DNA from 4 places in the Providencia huaxiensis genome. Region 4 is predicted to be linked to each of the others. Evidence: predicted binding sites of a transcription regulator. Region 4 holds the regulator's gene; each other region holds the start of a gene.
The links. The regulator Fur, encoded in region 4, represses iron uptake genes when iron is present. The targets are predictions, from matches to a motif close to ATAATAATGAGAACNACTATCAA.
Positions count from the first base shown of each region.

Region 1: the regulator Fur is predicted to act here: its motif matches at 3,281-3,303, upstream of CYG50_RS04060 (TonB-dependent hemoglobin/transferrin/lactoferrin family receptor).
Region 2: the regulator Fur is predicted to act here: its motif matches at 4,172-4,194, upstream of CYG50_RS06610 (TonB-dependent receptor domain-containing protein).
Region 3: the regulator Fur is predicted to act here: its motif matches at 2,612-2,634, upstream of CYG50_RS20375 (TonB-dependent receptor domain-containing protein).

Region 1 is NZ_CP031123.2:568,478-573,657, reverse strand. It holds gene moaA (GTP 3',8-cyclase MoaA) at 1-39, opposite strand, end outside; molybdenum cofactor riboswitch at 29-168, opposite strand; gene CYG50_RS04060 (TonB-dependent hemoglobin/transferrin/lactoferrin family receptor) at 600-3,266, opposite strand; gene CYG50_RS04055 (FecR family protein) at 3,401-4,342, opposite strand; gene CYG50_RS04050 (RNA polymerase sigma factor) at 4,345-4,842, opposite strand; gene CYG50_RS04045 (gluconeogenesis factor YvcK family protein) at 5,136-5,180, shown strand, end outside.
Region 2 is NZ_CP031123.2:1,116,158-1,121,337, forward strand. It holds gene CYG50_RS06605 (hemin-degrading factor) at 674-1,723, opposite strand; gene CYG50_RS06610 (TonB-dependent receptor domain-containing protein) at 1,846-4,002, opposite strand; gene CYG50_RS06615 (3-deoxy-7-phosphoheptulonate synthase) at 4,375-5,180, opposite strand, start outside.
Region 3 is NZ_CP031123.2:4,018,867-4,024,046, reverse strand. It holds gene CYG50_RS20385 (efflux RND transporter permease subunit) at 1-1,294, opposite strand, end outside; gene CYG50_RS20380 (efflux RND transporter periplasmic adaptor subunit) at 1,291-2,385, opposite strand; gene CYG50_RS20375 (TonB-dependent receptor domain-containing protein) at 2,650-4,704, shown strand; gene CYG50_RS20370 (alpha/beta hydrolase) at 4,806-5,180, shown strand, end outside.
Region 4 is NZ_CP031123.2:711,324-716,503, reverse strand. It holds gene CYG50_RS04690 (HlyD family type I secretion periplasmic adaptor subunit) at 1-82, shown strand, start outside; gene CYG50_RS04685 (type I secretion system permease/ATPase) at 86-2,185, shown strand; gene ybfE (LexA regulated protein) at 2,355-2,648, shown strand; gene fldA (flavodoxin FldA) at 2,803-3,330, shown strand; gene fur (ferric iron uptake transcriptional regulator) at 3,600-4,049, shown strand; gene CYG50_RS04665 (bactofilin family protein) at 4,684-5,180, shown strand, end outside.

The DNA.
Region 1 (5,180 bases), 140 kb from region 4:
GTAAAATTTCCGGTCAAATTGATCGACAAGTTGCTGCATAATCACACCTTTCCAAGTACGGGAGATGCAGACATTTCTATCTTGCACCCTGGTGGCTCTAGGCCACGGCCAGTGCATCATATTCAGTCGTTCAAACTTAGACGCAAAGGCTAGGAGTTTTATTTGGAACCGAGTTACTGATTTTAAACTATAAAATACGCCACTCTGTTCACTTAATTTATGTAAGGATTCTAGCCGATAGAAATTGAAAAAGCGAATTACAATTCGATATATACTATTATATACAACGACTTACGAAAAACATAGTTGGATCACCGAAGCTATTATTATCACTGACAATTTTCTGTTTTAACACGCTTTAAACCGCATAATTTCATGTTAATTGATTAACATCTCTAACTATTTAATTAAACATTTATTGATATAGATCTAAAACGGGGAGCAAGCTCCCCATCTAATTGTTTACGTTGTAAATAACAGCACTTAACGCTTATCAAAACCGGTATTTCAAATTAAATAATTGGCATATCAATTAAAAATAAATAGTAAGGCACAAAATTTATTAACCAAAACGCCACAACGTAAAGTATGACGTATATTTAGAAACGATACTCTATCCCTCCCGACACTGTTCGACCTCGACCTAATGTATTAGCCAAACTTTCCCCATAACTAACCACATACGCTCGATTGGCTAAGTTCTCAACATTTCCACGAATAGTTAAATTGTCGGTTAATGCATAACTTGCATATAAATCAATCAGTGTATATTTAGGCCAATCGGCTAAGTAAGGGGAATTAGAGCCCGTTGAATAGTCTTGAAAACCAGGTGTAAAGCGAATGACCATTCCCCCATCGAGTTTTCTGTCAAACGCTCGCCCACCTAATGTAAAGGAACCGCGATCTCCAGGTAAGTTCGCAGCACTACTGAAAATAGCGCTGCTATCACAATCCACATGGTTATTTGATGCCTCATTTGGCTCAACATACCAGTTACCGGGACCAACGTCTTCGCCATACTTCAATACGCCACCTAACCATGCGGGCCGTGAACAGAATTTATTTTTGCCGATCATGTGGGTAAAGGTCAGGTCTGCATACACAAAGCCTGCATCATAATTCAGTTGGTATTCAAACCCTCTAAAACGGGTTGCAACCAAGTTATTGCTGTATGCGGCATTACCAATATTAGGGCTAACCATTCCGGGTTTTTTACGGTCAATCGCTAAATTAATGTAGTTATCTACTCGAGTATCAAAATAGGCGATTTTCGCCACAAATCGGTCCTCTTCGATAAATAATTGCGGATAGTTGATGTTCATTCCCACTTCCCAAGCATTTGAACGCTCAGGTTTTAAATACGGATTCGGGAATTGGGTCGAACTACTGTGAGCACTACCAGTGGTTAACGTTTCTGTAATGGCTGGCGGGCGCCATGACCGCCCATAGCTGGTAAATAATTCCATCCACTCAAGATTAGGACGTACCGCTAAGCGAATGTGGGGTGAAAATGCCCCTTCTGAGTTATCAACATCCCAATTCTCAGTCGTCATAACAACTTTGCAATCACGTAACCTTCTGCCTGTACATGGGTTGTCTTTGGTATAAGGAAGTACGCCATAACGCATACTGGTTTGGCCTTTGAGAGAATAGTAGTCATAACGCACTCCCCCTTCTAATGTTAACCAATCATCGTATTCATAAGCCAAATTAGTAAATAATGAGCTCAATGAACGTTTTCCGTCCGGTGTCACGCCACTAGCTGCTTCACGTGTTGAACTACTACTCGCTTTGTCTTGGAAGGTTTCCAAACCATAATGCGCTTTTAATACATTGTTATGGTTAAATTCAATTTCTGAATGATTTTCAAGCTGTACCCCTACCGTTTTGACTCGAGTATCCATCTGGTAGCCATTATTATAAATTTGGCTCGTGGAATAGGTGTCTGTATTGTCTTTAGTATCAACAAAATACACTTTTCCCTTTAACTCAGTGCTCCATGGGTTATCGCTAAATTGAGTGTAATCAAGAGAATAATTTTTGGCGGTTACATCACTGAAACCGCTACTTTTCCACCCTAACTTGTAGGGCCATGTGCCACCTAAGTTCGTTAATGTTCCTGCATTTGGCGTTGCCACTTTGGTTTCTAAGTAATTAAATTGCAAACGCTGCTCATCACTTATATTCCAACCAGCTTTTGCTAAATAAGAGGTCATTCGGTAATTACTGTCATTAATGCGAGTGTGTTTTAATTGGTGTGCAAGTTCATCGTAATGTCCGGCCCCATTGTTGACTCGTATATTACCAATATTACCGTGAGTTCCCGGTTTATAATCCCCAAGGCGCCGTTCGCTTGCCGCAAACAGTAAATCCGCTTTTTCATTCCCTAATGCCAGCACACTACTACCAATAAAGTGCGTATTATTTGACCCTGTACTCGCATGCAATTTCCCACCAAAGGTTTTATCTTTCGATAAAAAATCAGACGCGTTGACAGTATTGAAGGTCGCCACCCCACCTAAGGTTCCACCACTCCCCATCCCACTCGTATTGCCCTTCTGTATTTCCACTCCAGAAAGCAGTTCTGAGTCGATATACATAGAACCATTGCGCTGGCCGTGTCCGCTTTTTTGAAAGTTTTGCCGCATGCCATCGATATTCATATTCACGCGACCATAATCCTGTATCCCACGGATATTCACAGACAAAGAAGGGTCTTGCTGGCTAACACTCGAATAGACGCCTGTCGTGAGTTCTAACACATCGGCTATGTGCTTTGGTGGGCGGTCATCAATTTGTTTTTTACTAATCACACTGACGGATGATGGACTGCTATATACCCAATCCCCTTGTTGGAGCTGGCTTGCTGTGACAGTAATATTATCCAGTTTGATCACTGAATCACTGGTAGCAGGCGCGATACGCTCAATGGTTATCCGGTTATTTTGCAACTGATATTGCACAGGGTTTGAAGCAATTAATCGACGTAACCCCTCCTGTAGCGTAAAACTCCCCTTCAAGCCTTGAGTTTGTAAACCATTAACTTCTCGGCTCTGAATGATAATTTCTACCTTTGCTTGCTGGGCAAATTGCAGCAAGCTGTTTTCAAGCGAACCCGCAGCAACAGAAAATATGATTTCCTGTTGTGCAGGCGCTACCGCTGAGTTTGCCTGTGCTAGACTAAAAAATGAAAATGCAGGTAACGTAAATAATGCAAGGTGAACACAAAGTGTCGCTTTTTTATAGTGGTGCTTTTTTTGAGTCATTTCCCATTCCTAAAATGATAATGGTAATAAAAATCATAATCACTTAGGTTAAGACGCGAAAATTAGGAAAACCCGTAAATAAATTTTTATAAAATAATTCGGTATCACTTAATATCTATACTACTTATTCATAATCAATAGATTAAAGTAAAAAATGGGATTTCATAAACGGATAAACCGTACGATGACACCAGATGCGTCAGCCCACTATCGAGTGCGTTAATCTGTAATACACCACTAATGTGCCCTACTGGCTCCTCAGCCAATAAAATAATTTGCTTGTCACGGTAACGATTTATTTCAGCAATAACTTCTGGAAATATTTGCTGTTGAAAAATAATTTGCCCTTCGCGCCATACTGTAGAATGCGAATTAACCATGGAAGCCATAGGTGTTATCTCTGATTGATATTGTGTGAAGTTTCCTGCTGGAATAAGCATTTCCTGCCCTGATAATAGCGACACCTTTACGCTGTGTTGATAAACACTGACCACCACTTCGCTATTTTCATTATCAATTGAAAATTCAGTACCAAGCGCCTGAGTTATGCCATTTTTCGCCATAACCTGAAAAGGCCTTGGTTCCGTATCCGTTTTTGGTGCGACGGTGAAGTAAGCGCGTCCCCGTAATAAATTGACTTGCCGGTACTGCGAATTAAACGCTAATTGCAACTGTGCGCCACTGTCGAGATCTACACGGCTACCATCCGGTAAGGTGATATGCTGTATTTCACCGGTTTTCGCATAGTAATCCACTTGCTGTGTATATTGAAAATACCAAATTGACATGGATAACACACTCACTAACACAGCCGCGGCGATCGATAAACCAACATAGCGAGGGAGTCTCTTTTTTTTCATTCCCTGTTGATTTTCAGCTGTTTTTTGTCGTGGTTTATTCGCCGTTAGTGCCCATAATTGCCGAGCACGGAAGTAAGCTGATGCATGTTGTTCTGACGCATTAAGCCAAGACTGGAACGCTGCATTCTCTTGTGATGTCAACTCGCGATGCGTTGTTTTCACAACCCACATTGCGGCTTTGTTTTCAATTTCAGATGGACTATCAGATGGCTTCATGACTAGTCTCTCCATTTATGAATTAGCATTGCCAATGCACTGGCTAAATGTTTTTCGACTGTACTTAATGAAATATTTAAATGCTGCGCCACTTCCGTTTGGGTTAGTCCTTCTTCTCGATGCAAGCGAAATATCTCCTGAGTCCTGAATGGCAAAGTTTGGATAATTTTTTGAATTTGTTCTAGTTGTTGATCATGAATGACAGTGGCTTCTAGGCCTTTCACCCGCGATGGGATCTCTTCCCACTGTTGGTCACTGATAGCCATTAATCGTTGTTTTTTCTGTAGGCGGAAATGGTCGACCATCAGGTTTTTCGCAATTCGATACAAATAAGCATCAAAATCTTGAATGGCAGGGTTTTTCATCAACTCGGCCAACCGAGCAAAGCTTTCCTGCGTGATATCCATACTTAAACTATGGTCTTTAAGGTAGATGTTCAGATAACGACATAACGACGACGAATGGCGAGCAAACAGGCGCTGTAATTCTGAATCAGACATATTGATCCATAAAATAAACAATGAAAATGAGAATTATTTACATAATATAGATAATAATTTAAAATGAAAACTCTCTCGCGCATTTTTCCGTCTAAGGCCCACATCAATACAGAATCATCTCTTTTATTGTTTTTTGTCACAGTACTTAAGCTAAGAATGATGTTTTATGGTAGATTAATGCCCAATTTATTTTAGTCGCCATAGAACGGGCTTTAGCGTAAAAAAACCGCATTCGTAACTCGCTGGTTTACTTGCTTTTATAAGTACTGGAAATTAACTGATATAGGAACACTATGCCGAATTGCAGTCTGGCGGATCTCAGACATGTTGTCGCTCTA
Region 2 (5,180 bases), 400 kb from region 4:
TATATTATTTTGGTGTTTTGTTTAGGTGATGACAAGACAGACGTCTTATTACGTTCAAGAAAATTGATTAAGCCATTCGAAATTATTAACCAAGTAAATAATTGAAAAATTATTGTTTCATTTATAATCATTTTTCTATAACAATAAACAGGAAATTCCGAGGTAATTGTTTTGGTGGGAGAAGACCATAATTGTATTTCGGGGAGTAATAATCAATAGAATACGGTAAGTATGATGTACTATACTCGTCATATTTCAAGTTGCAGCGTTGTTGACCGCGCTCAGCTCGCCGGATCACATACTCATGTATGCTCATCGGTCTCTCTTCGCTTGTCGCCTAGCTGCAACTCGAATTATTTAGAGTATATACTCGTGATACTTCAAGCTGCAGCGTTGTTGACTGCGCTCAGCTCGCCGGATCACATACTCATGTATGCTCATCGGCCTCTCTTCACTTGTCGCCTAGCTGCTATTCGAATTATTTAGAGTATATGTGAGTAGTAGACAATGATGTTATTTCTATACCGCAAAAGCGGTTTATGTTGTTGCTATGAATAAATCAGGTAAAGGGTTCTATGGCAAATTTCATCTCTAGCTTAATCCACTATCTCTGATAGGAAAGGATCCTGAAAGTTACCATTAGAAGCCCATTTATCTTTTTATTATTCTTTTATCAAATACGTGATATTGAAAGAATTTGTTTGCTCCATTCTATTTGTTCTGGTGTGCCTTCTATGCGCTGACCATACATTTGAATAATTTGGTTACCTTGGGTATCAAAGACCTCAAGGCTTGTTACAAAGCCATCTTTAGTTGGCTTACGTGTGACCCAGCACTCAGAAATGCCGCTTTCAATGAGATGAAGTTTAAAGTTTGTACTTGAAATATTTAACCAATCAGTTTGAGAGCTTTCAACAGAGAGTGATGATAGTTCATTTATTTTTCCTGTAAATATTTGCACGCATCCACGGTTTCCTACAAAGAGCATCACTTCATTTTGTGCTTGGTATGCAAGGGAAAGCAGATCAGATAAGGCCGTTGAAGGTACTTGCCATGCTAATTCTTTGCTAACTACACGAAAAACTTGCTGACGACTTAAATTGTGTTTCTTTAATATGCCAAAAAACTGATGAACATTTGTTATCTCACGCCATTGTTGTTCTAATTGAGAGGCGAGTTCTTCGCTGATTCTCTGTTCTGAAAATGGCGAAATTGTTTTAGGTTCGATAGGCGGATTCTCTGATGTGCTGTAGCGTTCTATTATGGCTTGCCAAGCAGCTATATCCGTGTTGTCGGTGGAAAAGACTTTGTGTAAAGAATCACCATATTTATCGAAAAATTGAATACTGTGGCGAGTTCCCTCTGGCGTTTTTTCAGTGAGTGCAAAAATTGAACTCCACTGCGCAAAGAACATACGTAAGTCTAATGCTTTAGGGTTTAGAAATAGCCCACCATGGCTGCTAAATTTCGGGTTATTATATGCGCCCGTTTGAATACTAACAGCATACTGATTGCGAGTGATCCCTATAGCTTTCCCTATCGTGGTTAAACCTTGCAAGATATCAACGGGTTTGCTGACCAATCGTTGAACATTATCTTTACCGACACGACAATGAATTAACTGGGCTTCAGATACGCCAAGTAAGGCCGCTATTTCTTGGGAGTGCTTATGAGTGTACGTTTTTTTAGCTTGTAGGTAATCATGATAGAGGTTTGAATTCACAAATTTTTCCTTTTTTCCTTAATGAAATGACAAGACACAGTGAAGCGTTATCAACTGATTTATTTTTATACTGTTGATAAAATTAATAAAATCAGTTGATAACATGTTTTTTTACTACTTAACTACCAGTTGTAATTCATGTTGATATAAAAGTTTCGGCCTTCTTGAGGAACTCCCATTGAAGAAACATACGGCTTATCAAATGCATTTTTCATTGTGAGAGTTGAACTTAATCCTTTAATGAACTGATCTGCTTGGTAATTCACATAGAAATCATGAATGCTATAGCCAGCATGCTGAATGACTTCTTTATGATAACGATCTAAACCTTGGCCTGATTTGTGATGCCACTTTTTATATTTATCATTACCTTGAAGTTGCGTTCTTGCAGAGAATTCCCCTATCCAACCTAGAGTAAAGCCGGTACTAGCAACCGGTACATTGAATCGAGTCGTTAGTGTTTCAGGGCGTATAGACGAAAGAGAATAATGAGAGCCGTCTTCTCTACCTGTGGTTTTATTGTGATTGATATTTAATTCAAACCACGGTGTTCTGTAGCTTATAAAGCTATCGATGCCATAAATGGATGCACTGGGGATATTGATATAATAAAGTTCATCGGGGAACCATTGGCCATACCTTGGCGTATAGAGGCCTTCAAGGGCAATATGGTTTTTAGATTTGGTCTTAAAGTAGGTTGAACCAAATTGAAGGTCGCTATTATCAATAAGTACCCCATCAAAACTGAATTTTACGCCTGTTTCGAGGGTTTTATTCGTTTCTGGAAGTAAATCAGGCGATGGGCGAAAGTTCGAGGAAGTACCAAAAAAGGGTATAGTGAAATGGTTTGAATTGTTATAAAGCTCGGACATACGTGGGGTACGGTATGCTTCAGCGTATGATGAAAAAAGATTGAGCCAATGGGTGGGAGTAATACTAACAGCCATACGGGATGACAAGTTGGTATGTTTACTTTCAGGGAAATTATCCCTCGATGCACGGTATTGTGTAAAGCGCGTTCCAATTGATAAAGTTAACGGTAATTGATGCAATGTCATGTCATTGACCAACCAGCCTGACATGTTGTCGAGTTCTGCCGGTGGATAACTTATTGCATACTGATTCGACGTTTGCTTTTGCTGATAATATTCGAAACCACTTTGAATATGATGATTTACCCAGTTATACATAGGTAACGTGAAGCTATTAGTAAATTTAGTCCCATAGGTATATTGATTTCGCGCTTCAGAGCCATACTCTTTTGGTTTGCTCTTGACCTTAATTGTATCAGTTTGATCTAAATATAAATCTGTATAATAAACATCCCACTGAGCTTGCCAATTTATCTCATTTTTGGGTGTAAAAAATTGGCTAATGGCAATATCTCGCTGATGGCTTTGCCTTTCATGCGGTGTATTTGGATATCTATTTTTTTCTGAAGGTTTAGCGGGTTGTTTTACCCCTAAACTGTTGTTGCGGTATTCTTTTAATTGTAACGTCAAGTTATATGAAGGGTGGGCAAGCCAACTACTTTTGAGCATCCAGTTGCTTAGCTGTTCAGTATTATCAACCTCTTCAAATTCGGGTGAGCCGAGTAGGTACTTTTTACGTTGACTATAGCTGAATAGGGTATCCGTTGATTCAGTTCTGCCCAACAGCGTTGCACCTGCATAGTAACCGTGGTCATTACGGTTAATACCGCTGAATACCTGGCCACCGAGTTTTTGCCCTGGCTTTAATATGTCAGCTGCATTTATTGTTTTGAATGAGACAACTCCAGCTAATGCACCGCCGCCATGATGTACAGATGATGCGCCTTTATGGACGTAGACTTTTTTTATTAAGGTGGGGTCAATAAATGTGGCTTCATATAAGCCGGAATAAAAGTCTTGGGTGATATTATCAACAGTGACTTTAACACCTCGTGAATCATAACCTCGCATTTGAATGCCCTGGCCATAAGTGCTATTGGAACCAGAAACAAATATCCCAGCTTGGCCTTTTAGTAAATCTAAGGCGGATGTTGCAGATTGATATTCAGGTGCTTTTGCATCAATTACATCGACTTGTTCTGCTACAGCGATATTCTCTAAACTAAGAGGCGAGGTTGAAACGTGAATAATGTCGCGGGTATCCGTTTTTGACATTGCTTTTGGAGTCGATGAATTTTCAGCCAAGACTGTGTGGCTAAACCCGGTCATTACGACAGTAGCAGTAAGAGCTGAGAGTGATATTCTATGATTTTGATGGAGTGATGCAGGCATCGATTTAAACAGCATAGGAAATCCTTTCCTTTAGTTTCAGAATTTGCTGGCTGCCTGGATAAGTTATCTGGGTGGCATGCAATGAGTATTTGTACAGCGTATTTGTTTATTTGAACTAGATGGCTCTGTAATGTTGCAGCGAATAGCAAGGGCTAGGCTACGGGTTACCTGACGGATAAATTAGTTCGTAGTGAGAATTATTATCGTTAGTGAGAGGTGGGTCAAGAAGTTTTTAGATTAAAATACTGTTTTTGTTTGAATGATTAAATCATTATATCGTTTTGGTTATATTTAAATGATAATTATATTTATTATAAAATATAAAAGCCCTTTAGTTTTTACTTCACTAAAAGGCTTATTGTAAGAAATAGATTGGCGTTATTAAGCTTATTTGAAGCGTGACTCAACAGCTTGAGCAAGAATTTCAATAAGTTGTTCGGTATCTTCCCAACCAAGACATGGGTCGGTAATAGATTGGCCATAAACTAACGGTTGGTCAGAAACCACTTTTTGTGTGCCTTCAACTAAGAAGCTTTCTGCCATCACTCCACTGATAGCGGTCGAGCCATCTTTTATTTGCTCCGCAATATCTCGTGCAACTTCGAGTTGGCGACGATGAATTTTTTGACAATTACCATGGCTGAAATCGACCACTAAATGCTCTGGTAATTCAAATTTACGTAGTTTGTCGCAAGCTGCGGCTAAGTCACCGGCAGTGTAATTAGGCTGTTTACCGCCACGCATAATTATATGCCCATGCGGGTTACCACTGGTTTGGTAAATCGTCATTTGCCCGTTTTTATCTGGTGATAAAAACATATGCTGTGCTTTTGCCGCTCTTATCGCATCAATAGCAATATTTATATTACCGTCAGTCCCATTTTTGAAACCAACAGGGCAAGACAGTGCGGATGCCATTTCACGATGGATTTGGCTCTCTGTTGTACGGGCTCCAATAGCTCCCCAACTAATGAGGTCTGCAATATATTGTCCAGTAACCATATCAAGAAATTCGGTTGCTGTAGCTAGCCCTAATTGGTTAACTTCAATCAGTAACTTGCGTGCTAAGCGGATGCCTGTATTGACTTGGCAAGAATTGTCGAGGTTAGGGTCTGAAATTAACCCCTTCCAGCCAACGACAGTACGCGGTTTCTCAAAGTAAGTTCGCATGACAATTTCTAAACGGTCTTGAT
Region 3 (5,180 bases), 1.3 Mb from region 4:
CTATTGCATCAGAGGCTTTCAATGCAGCAAGATACGGCCGCTCACCGCGTTCAATATATTTTTGGATATTTTCAATTTCAACAATCGCATCATCCACTAAGATGCCAATCACTAACGTCAGGGCCAGTAATGTGATGCTATTTAAGCTGTAATCAAATAACATCAAAATAAAAAAGGTCGGTAATATCGATAGAGGCAATGCCACTGCTGCCACCAAAGTGGCTCGCCAGCTTTTCAAAAAGAAAAATACGATAACGATGGTTAAAAAGGCCCCTTCTAATAAGGTTTGAATCGTTAGCGTAAAGCTCGATTCCGTGTATTTGACCGTCGATGAAACCAAGCTTATTTCAACATTTGGGTTGGCTTTTTGTAGCTTTTCCAGTGCTTGTACAACGCCCTGAGCTACCTTGGTATCACTAGAGCCTTTTGCACGATACACCGCAAACCCGACAACCTCTTTACCATCAAGTTGCGAAATAGATTTCACATTTTTATGGCCATCATAAATATTAGCGATTTCCCCCAACCTGACAGATTTTTGGTTATCAATGGGTAGCATGATGTTTTTAATATCATCTACTGCCTGTTTTTCCCCTAAAACACGAATAGTATGCTGTAACCGATTGTATTTTGCGTTTCCCCCAGCAGAATTCTGATGATTATTTTTCAATATTTCATTGATACTCGCTATCGATAACTGCATTGCAGCGAGTTTATCTGCGTCCGGCTCAATGCGAATTACTCGCTCTGTATCCCCTAACCGACTGACCTTTTGCACCCCTGGCACAGTAATCAACTGCTTACTCACGGTGTCATCGACAAACCAAGACAAATCGGCGATAGATTCGGTTTCAGATGAAACGGCATAACGTAAAATCGCCCCGCCTTCGACATCAATACGGTTAATTAACGGTTCGTCGATAGTTTGTGGCAATTCCCCACGAATTTGCCCAATTTGTTCACGTACATCGTTAGTGGCGACATGGGCATCAACACTTAAATCAAATTCAATGGTTGTCGTTGATGCGCCTTCACTAATCGATGAGGTAATATGGCGGATACCGGGGATCCCAGAAACTGCGCGTTCAACTCGCTTTGTGACGGCATTTTCTAACTCTGTCGGTGATGAGCCATCCTGTGTGACAGTAACCGTAACAATCGGAAAGGTAATCACTGGGTTCGCAGTGATAGGTAATTGATTAAAAGAGAAAAGCCCAGCGATTGTCAGGGCTAAAAAAATCACAATAGTTGGGATTGGACGCGTTATCGCCCAAGACGATAGCTGTAGCTTCATTGCGGTGCCCTTACAGGAACAACTTTATCATCTTCAGATAAAAAGGCTTGAGCGTAAGTCACCACGTCAAGGTTAGCCGCTAACGGGCTTAATATTTCAACATGACCATGTTGAATTTTACCTATTTGGACGGGTTGTTTTTCTACGCGCCCATCATTTGCCACACTAAAAATAAAACGTTGACCATCAGGCTCCGTACGAATCGCACTATAAGGCAGTGATATGTATTCACGCGGTGAATTGGTATAGGTCATCGTACCGGTTTCCCCTAATCTCATCGATTGAACGGGTTCGGTTAGCGTCACTCTAATTTTTCCTAATTGGGTTAAAGCCTCTATTTTGGGTGATATATAACGTAGTTTTCCCGAAATGACCGTATTGTTATTCACTTTCATCATAACGGGGTTATCCCCAAGGATGCGGGCTAATTCAGAGGGGTGTGCGAGGGCTTCAAACTCTAGCTCGTTATTTTCGATTAGTTTAAATAACAATGCGTTATCGGATAGCGTACCGCTCATTGCATGGCGCTCGCTGATCACACCTGCAACGGGCGCAATAATTTTTGCTTTATCTTCTTGGCTTTGCTCACGCCTTAGTTGGGCTTGTAATTGGCGTAATTCTGCCCGACTTGCTGTGAGAAGTGCATTTTGCGCTGCAGCTTCGTTTTTTGCTTTTCCAAAGTCATTTGCTGAAATGACGCCTGTTTTAGCCAGCGGAGACAAGCGCTGAAGCTCACTTTGTGACTGCCTACTGAGTGCTTCTTGCTGTTTGATATAAGCCGCAGCCTTATCAATTTCAGCTTTCAATTGTTGTACAGCAGCACTTTGGATTGGCGATTCTAAGGTGGCAAGCAATTGGCCTTTCTCCACCCACTCCCCTTCTTCCACAAATACTGCGGTGACGATTTGTTGCTGTAATGGCGAACCGATAGAAATTTCATTTCGCGCCACAAATTGGCCAGGAAGGCTAACCGCATCCGCAACTTTAATTTTTTGCGGATGCGTCACACTTAAGCGTATTTCTTCCGCTTGTACCCCTTGAGCCACTGCCATAATAAAACAGCATAAAATGGCTAAAAATGTATGTTTCATATAATTCAAATTTTTCTAGTTAACGTTGGCACTAGAGTAAATTTGCGCATCCCCAAACACCATAAACCAAAGTTAAACCTTAATTTTTCGTTAAGCTTGGTAAAAATGGTAAAAAGGGGGAAAACACTGTAGGTGAAAATTCTTAGCTGAGATCAAATATTGCTCATAAATTAGCTAGCTCATTATTTATTTTTGATATGTTTTAGTGATAGTATTCGCAAACAATATAATTATCATTCTCATTTATATTTCCTAGGGATAACTATGACTTCGCAATATCACTACACCCTGATTGCCGCCGGTGTTTGTGCGGCTTTATCTTCATTTAGTGCTACAGCAGCAGACAGTAAAACAGATACCATGGTCGTCAGTGCGTCAGGCTTCTCGCAACAACTGCGTGATGCTCCTGCTAGCGTGACTGTGATCACGGCAGACCAGCTACAAAATAAACCTGTTCGTGACCTCGCCGATGCGGTTAAAGACGTGGAAGGGGTAAGTATCGTTGGTGCTGCCAACAAACAAGATATTAATATCCGTGGCTTACCCGGCGAATACACGTTGATATTGGTCGATGGGCGTCGTCAAAATAGCCGTGAATCACGTCCAAATGGGAGTGGTGGTTTTGAAGCGGGCTTTATGCCACCTGTTGAAGCGATTGAACGCATCGAAGTGATCCGTGGACCTATGTCCTCCCTGTATGGTTCTGATGCGATGGGTGGTGTTATCAATATCATCACCAAAAAAGTGACCAATGAATGGCACGGTAGTGTGACAACAGGCGCGATTATCCAAGAAAATAGCGATAGCGGTAATTCAACCGACGGTAACTTCTACCTATCAGGCCCATTAATTCAAGATAAACTCGGCCTGCAATTATATGGTGGTGGGGACTATCGTCAGGAAGATAAAATCGCTGATGGCCATCACAAGAAAGATAATAAGAGCCTAACCGCAAAACTGACGTTTACCCCAATGGATAACCAGACTTTCTTATTAGAAGCGGGTAGAACCACGCAGGAAAGGGAAGAAAAACCGGGTTACTCCCTTGCACCAACCAGTGAGTTTAATGGTAAGCCAAGAGCAAATAAACACTCTGAAATCCATAATGACCGTAACCATTTTGCTTTAACCTATAAAGGGGACTGGGATTCATTCAATACTGAGTTGAGTGTTTATCAAGAAAATACGAAAAAAAGAACCAAAACAGACATAACAGACCCTGCGACTAAAATTACAGAATATCGTTATGACGCACGAGTACCCGAAATTACCAATACTGTCGTTGATGGAAAAGTCGTGGCGTTTTTGCCGGACAATATCCTAACCGTTGGTGGTCAATTTCAGTATGCGAAACTAAAAGACACCTCAGCAACAGGTTCATCAACAACTGAAAATGCGAAGATGACCGCGGAACAACACGCTTTCTTCTTAGAAAATGAGTTCACGGCAACAGAGAATCTGATATTGACGGGTGGGTTACGTTTAGATCACCATGAGTTTTATGGCGACCACTGGAACCCAAGAGGTTATGCCGTCTATTACCTCACCGATGAGATAACCATTAAAGGGGGCGTTTCATCTGCATTCCGCGCGCCAACATTACGTGAAATTAGCCCGACTTATGGAACGTCTACTGAAAAAGGCTTAGGCATCATTCATGGTAACCCTGACCTGAAACCCGAAAAAAGTGTCAGTGAAGAAATCAGCATTGCCTATAACCATGAGTCAGGCTTTGATGCGAGCTTAACATTCTTTAATACTGATTTTAAAAATAAATTAACCAGTTATTACACTGGTGGAACTGACCCACTTACAGGCCTAAAACTGTATACCTATGATAATGTGGGTAAAGCAAACATTAAAGGGGTTGAAGTCGCAACAGGTATTCCAATTATAGAAGATTGGAAGCTGAGTTTGAACTATACCTATACCGACTCAGAACGTAAAAGTGATGATGAAAAGCTAACTAGTGGACAATCTTTAAAAGGCTATCCTTTGGATAAGACACCAAAACACTTAGCCAATGCGAAATTAGATTGGCAGTTTAGCGAAGACCTCAACTTGTATACCCGTGCGCAATATGTAGGAAAACAAATCTGGGCTGCACAGCGTAATGGTGCATCAGTCCCTCGTTACCGTAATGGCTATACCACTATGGATGTGGGTGCGACCTATCAATTATTGAAAAATACCAAACTCAACTTTGCGGTATTAAATATTGGTAATGAAAAAGGTGATAAAATTGACGCACAAGGTGGTGGAAACTGGGATGTTGAAGACGGACGCCGCTATTGGGCGAACGTTAACGTTAGTTTCTAATTAGCTCTGAGGGTGTACCTGTTTCAGGTATGCCCTCAAAAGTATGTGATTCGGGTTGCTGAGCGTAGTCAACACCCCTGCAGCTTGAAGGATGACGAGTATTGAATAAATTATTAATTTCCAGCTTATTATTATGTATGGCAAGCAGTGCGTTCGCACGCCCTAGCCAGACTATCCCAAGTATGGACGAGCAAGTCAGCCAATTTTACGATATCCAACAAACGGATATGGCCTACGGTGACCGTGCGCTGCGCATTTACAGTGCGGTACCCTATAATGTCACTGCACAACGCCCTGTCCTGTATATGCTTGATGGTAATGGCTTATACCCCAAAGCGGTTAATCGCGCAGTTGAAAAGCTCCCTGCGGATAAACTACCGATTATTATTGGGATTGGTTACCCCATCGACGAAGCCTTTCCAAAAGCATGGCGAACGCTCGATTACACCCCACCGGTTACCGGTGACGAATTTAAA
Region 4 (5,180 bases):
AAAAACGGATAAACGTCGCATTATTGATTACTTGCTCAGCCCTATCAATGAATACACCTCAAACGCGATGAGAGAGAAATAATCGATGGAACAATTAAATAATCATGGCTTGGATGCTTTAGTTTGGGTGGCTAAATATTACCAAAACAATGTTTCATCTGATCAACTCAGGCATGCAATTGGTATGCAAACTTTATCCCCTACTGAGTGGGAAATTAGAGAATGTGCACATACATTAGGGTATGAAACCGAGCTTATTACCGCGCAACATATACAATTAAGCACGCTGCCTTTACCTGCTTTAATCTATGTAGCGGGTTTTTGGCAAGTTATTAGCCAAGAAAATGAACTGGTACTCATAAACCCCGCCAATGACGAACGGGAACCCATTCATAACTCTACTGTACTTCCAGAAACTGAATTTGACGTATTACTCATTAAAGAACAATTAGAGCCCGAGCAAAAAAAAGCCTTTGGCTTTAGCTGGTTTATTCCCTCTATTTTGCGCCAACACGTTAAATTACGAAATATTTTTATTCTCTCTGCCATTATTCAGCTTTTTGCCTTAATTAGCCCTTTATTATTTCAAAATTTAATCGACAAAGTGTTAGTTGGACGCAGCCTCTCAAATTTGCATGTCATTGCATTGGCAATTTTTGCCATTGCTGTTGCAGAGCCGATATATGGCTTTATTCGTAATAAAATTTTTAGTCATAGTAGCAGCCAGATCAGCGCTGAATTATCAGGCAAAATTTATCGCCATTTAATGGCCTTACCTCTAAATTATTTTAAGCTAAGACCAACCGGTAAAATTATCGCAAGGATCCGTGAATTAGCCCATATAAGGCAATTCTTAACGGGTTCAACTCTGATGCTATTTATAGACTTTATCTTTGTCATTCTTTTTGTCGCGGTTTTATTTTCCTACAGTAGTTTGATGACTTGGATTTTATTAGGCTCTATGGGGGTATTCTTTGTTTTATGGATGGTCCTAGGCCCAATTATTCGCCAACAAACTGAAAAATCCTATCAAGCCGATGAAAATGGTCTCACATTTCTCACTGAAAGTATTACTGGGATTGAAACCATAAAAACGACAGCAACAGAAAAGTACTTTAACCAACGCTGGAAAAAAATATTTAGTAAACAGCTAACTCAAAGCTTTAAAGTTTCAATGCGCAGTGAGGTGGCCTCTCAATTAATGACATTCGTGAGCAAAATAACTACCGCAATCCTTTTGTGGGTTGGTGTCAAAGAGGTGCTAAATGGTGGGATTTCGCCTGGCGAATTAGTGGCATTTAATATGCTAAGTGCACATGTTACACAGCCTGTGTTGCGGTTTGCCCAAGTTTGGCAGGATTTCCAACACACCATCATTTCATTACGTCGAGTGGGAGATATTCTTGATGAGCCCGTAGAAAATGAACGTAAGGGGATTGCAAATACGTCAAATATTCACGGAAAAATCGAGTTTCAAAATATTCGCTTTCGTTATCAACCTGATACGCCCGAAGTTCTCAATAATTTGTCATTAACGGTTAATGCAGGTGAATTTATTGGCATTACCGGCCCCTCAGGTTCCGGGAAAAGTACCCTAACAAAATTATTACAACGACTTTATGTCCCACAGCACGGGCAAGTTATTGTTGATGGTATGGATCTCGCGGTTGCAGATACCGTTTCATTACGCCGAAAAATGAGCGTCGTATTACAAGAAAGTACCTTATTCGTCGGCTCTATCGCTGATAACATTCGATTAAGTCATCCACAAGCGACTGATGAACAAGTTATTCACGCTGCAAAATTGGCTGGCGCTTATGACTTTATAATGTCATTACCTGATAATTTTAGTTACCCCTTATCAGAAAAAGGCTTAAACCTTTCAGGCGGTCAACGTCAACGAATTGCGCTTGCGCGTGCTTTGCTCACCGAACCCGATATTTTAATTCTCGATGAAGCTACTTCCGCACTCGATTATGAATCAGAAGCCGCCATTATGGAAAACATGCCATTAATTACTCAAGGAAGAACCGTTATTAGTATTGCGCATCGGTTAAATACGATTATGCACGCAGATAGGATATGTGTGATTTGCCAAGGAGAAGTACACGAAATGAATTCACATGAAAACTTACTCAAATCAAATGGCTTATACGCCAATTTATGGTACCAACAAACACAATAACGCGTATAAAAAAGCATCACGCCTATAACAAGTGGTGCTTTTTTACTAAAAGTGCTCACTTTACAACCAATTAAACCAAATCATCATAGATGAAGCTATAGCACAAGGGAATTAGCTAGGGTATCATGGCGCGCTGAATTACTGGCACACCCTTTTAGCAGTTATAAACATGGCAAAAGAACAAACAGATCGAACTACGCTAGATTTGTTCGCTGAGGAACGAAGGCCTGGGCGACCTAAAACAAGCCCGCTATCACGGGATGAACAATTAAGGATCAACAAACGCAACCAACTGAAACGAGATAAAGTGAAGGGATTGCGCAGGGTTGAATTGAAGCTGAACGAAGAAGCTGTCGCGGTATTGAATCAGTTAGCTGAAGATAAAAATATAAGCCGTAGTGAATTGATCGAAGAAATTTTAATGTCACAACTTGAGCATGTCGATACATCAATACTCAAATAACGTTATCTTGATAAATCACACAAATTTGACAGACTTAGCAACATTTTTTCGCCAGAATAAGGCGTAATATTCTATCTATTTTCGTTCTAAATGGGCTCTAGAAGGCAAATTATCGCCTCTAGCTCTCTTAGAAAAACAAGAGGTTAATCACTTTATGGCAGTCATAGGCATTTTCTTCGGAAGTGACACAGGTAACACAGAAAATATTGCCAAAATGATCCAAGAAAGATTAGGCAAAGATGTAGCAGAAGTTCACGATATCGCAAAATGTAGCAAAGAAGATATTGAAGCTTTTGACATTCTACTTCTCGGTATTCCAACTTGGTATTATGGTGAAGCCCAATGTGATTGGGATGATTTCTTCCCTACTCTCGAAGAAATTGATTTCGAAGGTAAACTTGTCGCCTTATTTGGTTGTGGAGACCAAGAAGACTACGCTGAATATTTCTGTGATGCTATGGGTACGATCCGCGATATTATCGAACCTCGTGGTGCTGTTATTGTTGGCCATTGGCCAACAGAAGGTTATCACTTTGAAGTATCCAAAGGCATGGCAGATGACAACCACTTTATTGGTTTAGCTATTGATGAAGATCGTCAACCTGAGCTAACAGATGAACGTGTTGATGCATGGGTAAAACAAATCTCTGAAGAAATGTCTTTAGCTGAAATTTTAGGCTAATAGTTCATATAAAGAACCCTTACCCATAGATTGCACCACTGTTTTGCACAAAATGAATCACCTAAACCAGTGGTGTGAACTAAAATAACCGATAAGGTATCCTAATAGGATAGGTTCTCAAGAGATTATCAAAATAATGAGACAATGCATGGTTTCTATTTTTATTTTCCATGCCTATAATTGTAAATCAGTTTAGAAGACAACTGTATTGATGTTAAAAATGTCTCATTATTGTTAAATTTATGATTTAAGATACAGGACAAACCCGCATGACAGACAACAATAAAGCATTGAAAAATGCTGGACTCAAAGTCACTCTTCCAAGATTAAAAATTTTGGAAGTACTTCAAGAGCCTGAGTGCCACCACGTCAGTGCGGAAGATCTCTATAAAAAGCTGATCGATATGGGTGAAGAGATCGGGTTAGCAACCGTATACCGCGTGTTAAACCAATTTGATGATGCTGGTATCGTAACCCGTCACAACTTCGAGGGGGGTAAATCTGTATTCGAGTTAACTCAGCAACATCACCATGACCATTTAATCTGTTTAGATTGTGGAAAAGTGATTGAGTTTACTGACGAATCCATTGAAACTCGCCAAAAAAATATCGCTGCTCGCCATGGCATTAAACTATCTAACCATAGTTTATATCTATATGGTCATTGCGCAGACGGTGATTGCCGTGATAATGCTGACGCACACGAAGCAAAAGAGTAATAGTATTCAACCATCGTTGATAAAGCGTAATGGTTAAAAATACCAAAACCCTGATAATAAACTTTATCAGGGTTTTTTATTTTAAGTATCGATATTTTTTCAATCGATTAGTGATAATTTCTGGTGAATAACTTAAATTTAACTATTTATCACTAAAATTTTTAGTTAGTAAAAATTTCCCCTAGAAACTATAATAGTTGCAATTCAAATCAAAACCTTTATATTATTTCACCGATGAATATATTCTATTATCTAGAATTACACTTACATATCAAAGTAGTATATAAATAATATTATAGATGATTTCTAGGGTTTCATACTATATAAAATTATTTTATTACCTTACTATAATTTTAACTCTAGATTAGAGAGTTAATGATTCAAATGTAGCCATAACGTTAACGTACAATTTAAATGTGTAATTACATTTATTGACTAAACTTATTTAGTACTTTAGTAATTTGTAAGAGATTAACTGATGAAAAAAACATATCTTTTTCTCAATACAAGTTTTTTCTTCTGGTTTCTTACTTTAATAGGGTGGTTTTTTAGCTATTTAACTATCGCCTTATTTTCGTTTGCATTATCAATACTGTTCTTGATCGTATACTTCAATCAAAAAAAGGTAAGTAAAATGTTCACCAAAAGACAAAACAAGCCCGCACCTACAGCAACGCCCCCTTCGATAAGTAGTGAGCCTGAAGTGACCATAAAGATAGAAGAACAAGTCACACTATCAACTCCAACTATTAGTGAAGAAAAATCGAATACGATTATCTCTAGGGACGTTATTTTTGAAGGAAATATTACCTCTAATGAGCAAGTGCATATCTACGGAAAAGTCATTGGGAATATAACTGGAAAAGATAATATGGTTAAAGTCATGTTAAACGGCCAAGTGACAGGAAATATCACCTGCAAAGAACTGGTGGTAAATGGGCGAATTGAAGGTGAATGCCACTCTGATACTATTTGTATTGAAAATAATGGAGAAATCCACGGCACGATCCATTACAGCAGTTTATCAATTAAAAAAGGTGGGATTTTATCTGGTCAAGCACAAGTTAAAAACCCAGCTCATCATTCAGAAAAAGTTACCGTATTAAAAGATAAACTAAAACAAGACACTTT